DNA from 2 places in the Lelliottia sp. GFLA7 genome. Region 2 is predicted to be linked to the other one. Evidence: predicted binding sites of a transcription regulator. Region 2 holds the regulator's gene; the other holds the start of a gene.
The links. Region 2 encodes CRP, which controls carbon source genes, mostly activating them, when cyclic AMP is high. Its sites were predicted from a motif close to ATGTGANNNNNNTCACAT; they were not measured.
Positions count from the first base shown of each region.

Region 1: hpt (hypoxanthine phosphoribosyltransferase) is a predicted target of CRP. The motif match lies at 1,231-1,248, and genes of this name have one in related genera.

Region 1 covers NZ_JBWLAQ010000003.1:515,192-517,596, reverse strand. The annotation lists gene can (carbonate dehydratase) at 1-522, shown strand, start outside; gene hpt (hypoxanthine phosphoribosyltransferase) at 566-1,102, opposite strand; gene AC07RN_RS12700 (glucose/quinate/shikimate family membrane-bound PQQ-dependent dehydrogenase) at 1,309-2,405, shown strand, end outside.
Region 2 covers NZ_JBWLAQ010000008.1:59,240-61,644, forward strand. The annotation lists gene AC07RN_RS17970 (YccS/YhfK family putative transporter) at 1-860, opposite strand, end outside; gene crp (cAMP-activated global transcriptional regulator CRP) at 918-1,550, opposite strand; gene AC07RN_RS17980 (OsmC family protein) at 1,860-2,264, shown strand; gene AC07RN_RS17985 (phosphoribulokinase) at 2,310-2,405, opposite strand, start outside.

The sequences.
Region 1 (2,405 bases), on a different contig from region 2:
CCGGCAGAACGCCTGACAGGTCTTGAACCCGGCGAACTGTTCGTTCACCGTAACGTTGCAAACCTGGTGATTCACACCGATCTCAACTGCCTGTCCGTTGTTCAGTACGCGGTGGACGTTCTGGAAGTTGAACACATTATTATTTGCGGCCATTACGGCTGCGGTGGCGTACAGGCCGCAATCGAAAATCCGGAACTGGGTTTAATCGATAACTGGCTGCTGCACATTCGCGATATCTGGTTCAAACATAGTTCACTGCTGGGCGAAATGCCGCAGGAACGGCGTCTGGATACGCTGTGTGAACTTAACGTGATGGAACAAGTGTACAACCTGGGGCACTCGACCATCATGCGTTCAGCGTGGAAACGCGGGCAGAAGGTGTCAGTTCATGGCTGGGCATACGGTATTCATGACGGGTTGCTGCGCAATCTGGAAGTGACCGCGACTAACCGCGAAACGCTTGAACAGCGCTATCGTCAGGGCGTGTCTAACCTGACAAAAAAACACGTCAATCATAAGTAAGCGTGCAAAAACCGGGCTTGACCCGGCTTTTACCTTTCTTCGTCTACTCGTCCAGTAACACAACTTTGCCGACATACGGCAGATGGCGATAACGCTGCGCATAATCGATGCCGTAACCTACCACGAACTCATCCGGAATCGAAAAGCCGATAAATTCAACCAGAACGTCAACTTCACGACGCGAGGGTTTATCCAGCAGGGTGCAAATCGCCAGCGATTTTGGCCCACGCAGGCTCAGGATTTCGCGCACTTTAGACAGGGTGTTACCGGAGTCGATAATGTCCTCAACGATTAACACATCTTTGCCACGAATATCTTCATCCAGGTCTTTCAGGATTTTCACATCACGCGTGGTCGACATGCCGCTGCCGTAGCTGGAGGCGGTCATAAAATCGACTTCGTGGGATACCTGCACTTCGCGGCACAGGTCTGCCATGAACATGAAGGAGCCGCGCAGCAGACCCACCAGCACCATTTCGCTGCCGCTGTCCTGATAACGCTCGGTGATTTGACGACCCAATTCAGCGATACGCGCTTTGATCTCCGCTTCCGGGATCATCACTTCAACAGTATGTTTCATTTTACTAACCGTATGATTTTAAAACCAATCGATCAATGAGGATGCTCTGGCGTCCGGCATTGATTCACAAGCCCCGAAGTATACCAGCAAATGGATTGGCCTGGCGCATGAGTTGTTAAAAGCTCAATTTGTGATTCCGATCACACTTGTTAATACCTATAATTAATTGCTATCAAAATTTTAACAAAACTGAAGAGTACTTTTCTATGGCTGAAACAAAAACTCAACAGTCGCGTCTACTGGTAACTTTAACAGCAGCGTTCGCAGCGTTTTGCGCACTCTATCTGTTGATCGGTGGCGTCTGGCTGGTCGCATTAGGCGGCTCCTGGTATTACCCGATTGCGGGTCTGGTTATGGTTGGCGTAACCGTTCTGCTCTTAAAAGGTAAACGATCCGCACTGTGGCTCTACGCTGCACTGCTTCTTGTCACAATGTTTTGGGGTGTCTGGGAAGTTGGCTTCGACTTCTGGGCGCTGACACCGCGCAGCGACATCCTGGTCTTCTTTGGGATCTGGCTGATCCTGCCGTTCGTCTGGCGTCGCCTGAGGGTTCCTTCCAGCGGTGCAGTTGCGGCGCTGGTGGTTTCCCTGCTGATTACCGGCGGCATGCTAACCTGGGCTGGATTTAACGATCCGCAGGAAGTGAAAGGCACGCTGAGCGCAGATTCCACACCCGCTGCGGCGATCTCTGACGTTGCAGACGGTGACTGGCCGGCTTATGGTCGCAACCAGGAAGGCCAACGTTATTCTCCACTGAAGCAAATCAACGCCGATAACGTTAAAAACCTGAAGGAAGCCTGGGTGTTCCGCACCGGCGACCTGAAGCAGCCAAACGATCCGGGCGAGCTGACCAACGAAGTGACGCCAATCAAAGTGGGCAACATGCTTTATCTGTGTACCGCGCACCAGCGTCTGTTTGCGCTTGATGCGGCGACCGGTAAAGAGAAATGGCACTTCGACCCGCAGTTGAATTCTAATCCGTCGTTCCAGCACATTACCTGCCGTGGCGTGTCCTATCACGAAGCCCGTGCGGATAATGCCAGCCCGGAAGTGGTGGCTGATTGCCCGCGTCGCATCATGCTGCCGGTCAACGATGGTCGACTGTTCGCCATTAACGCCGAAACCGGCAAACTGTGCGAAACCTTTGGCAACAAAGGCATTCTGAATCTGCAGACCAATATGCCGGATACCACGCCGGGTCTGTACGAACCGACTTCCCCGCCGATTATCACCGATAAAACAATTGTGATTGCCGGTTCGGTCACGGATAACTTCTCGACTCGCGAAACGTCCGGCGTTATCCG
Region 2 (2,405 bases):
CGGTGATAAAGAATATCGTCAGCCAGCACGCGCAGACGCGCCGCGACCGTCTGGGCATTCCAGCGGATCACCGCTTCGGCATGGCTACGCTCCACCAGTTTTTGCACTTCCTGCGGATGATGCAGGCTGACGGAGATATGTTCCTGGAGATCCAGCCCTACCTGAAACGTGCGCAGCAGCCGTTTGTATTCATGATTTTTATTGGCCGCCAGCATGTGCAACTGTTGATAACACTGGCTGATTAAATCGACCACTTTTTGCTGACGCGTCAGCAGCGGCGGCAGCGCCTTTTCCGGGTCGGTATGCTGCGTCAGCAGGGTGTATTTTGCTTCGCAGTAATCAGCGAGCTGAACGTAGAGCAGGCTTAAGGATTCGCGCAAAGGCTGCTCGCGCCACATCCAAAACCAGAACCAGTTGAATAATCCGTACCATAGCGTGCCAAACGCGTAGATCAGCAGCGGTTCCCAGACGGGCATATTCCCGGCGAGGCTGAGGGTGAAAATCGAGGCAATTAGCGAAGCGGGGAGCAATCGGGCATGCAGAGAACTGATTTCCGCCGTCACGCCGAGCGTGAGTGCCAGCACGGTTAAAATCAGCGGCAAGGGGATATCGCGCGCCAGCAAAAGCTGTACTGCCAGGCTACATCCGGCAAACAGCGATCCGCCAATAATCAGGCGTTTGAAAAAGCGTTTATGCGGCGTATCGAGACCGGCAATGTTACAGCAGGCAGGGACGAGGGAAAAAAGCAGACCGTGTTGCAGGTGACCCAGAATCAAACCGACGGCCACGGGGAGACATAACACCAGCGTTTGCCGAAGTGCGTAGTTAACTTCCGGGTGATAGATCAGCCTGCGCCACATAGATGCCAGAGACAAAAACGGCGTGACACCTTGCGATGGCACGCCGTTCGACCGGAATTAACGCGTTCCGTAAACCACGATAGTTTTACCGTGGGCGGAGATCAGGTTCTGATCTTCCAGCATTTTCAGGATACGGCCAACGGTTTCACGGGAGCAACCGACGATCTGACCAATTTCCTGACGGGTAATTTTAATTTGCATGCCGTCAGGGTGAGTCATAGCGTCAGGCTGTTTCGCCAGGTTCAACAGCGTTTGCGCGATGCGGCCGGTCACATCCAGGAAGGCGAGGTTACCCACTTTCTCGGAGGTGATTTGCAGGCGGCGAGCCATCTGCGAAGACAGGCGCAACAGAATATCCGGGTTAACCTGAATCAACTGACGGAATTTTTTGTAGGAGATCTCAGCCACTTCACAGGCCGATTTTGCACGTACCCAGGCGCTACGTTCCTGGCCTTCTTCAAACAGGCCCAGTTCGCCGATGAAATCGCCCTGGTTCAGATAAGAAAGGATCATCTCTTTTCCTTCTTCATCTTTAATAAGCACTGCCACCGAGCCTTTGACGATGTAATACAACGTTTCCGCTTTTTCACCCTGGTGAATCAGCGTGCTCTTCGATGGGTACTTATGAATATGGCAATGAGACAAGAACCATTCGAGAGTCGGGTCTGTTTGCGGTTTGCCAAGCACCATGCGCTGTTATCCTCTGTTATAAGCTGTCACCAGAGTCATAAATCGCATCCTGACTCTGGGGTTGCAATCGAATTCTTCCCCGTACCTGGGAATTAGGCTGTCATAAATGTTTGCAGCCTGTAATGTTTGATGTCCTCTGCATACATGTGTAACGTCAATGTATTACTGTAGCATCCAGAGTGTTTTAGCATAGCTTTTGCCGCGTGTCTCCTGGTGTCTCGCTTCAGCATGACGCAGGTCGACTTCCGTTGCGAGAATTGTAACGCACGGGTAATCTGTCCGGAAAAATGCAACGTCGGAGTGAATAAAATGCAAGCGCGTGTGAAATGGGTTGAAGGTTTAACGTTCCTCGGCGAATCCGCTTCAGGACACCAGATTTTGATGGATGGCAACTCCGGCGATAAAGCGCCAAGTCCGATGGAAGTGGTGCTGATCGCGGCGGGTGGATGCAGTGCCATCGACGTGGTCTCGATTCTGCAAAAAGGGCGTCATGACGTCACCGATTGCGAAGTGAAGCTGACATCAGAGCGTCGCGAAGAAGCGCCGCGTCTGTTTACGCACATCAATCTGCACTTCATTGTGACCGGCAAAGCGCTGAAAGATGCCGCGGTTTCCCGTGCGGTGGATCTTTCTGCGGAGAAGTACTGCTCGGTCGCGTTGATGCTGGAAAAAGCGGTGAAAATCACGCATTCGTATGAAGTGATTGAAGCGTAAGCGTTGACGAGATTTAGCCCTCTCCCATGAGGAGAGGGAATAAGATCATTCGATCTTTTTGCCTTCCATCAGCCGTTGCACCAGCGGCATCATGATCAGCTCCATCGCCAGTCCCATTTTCCCGCCCGGCACGACCAGCGT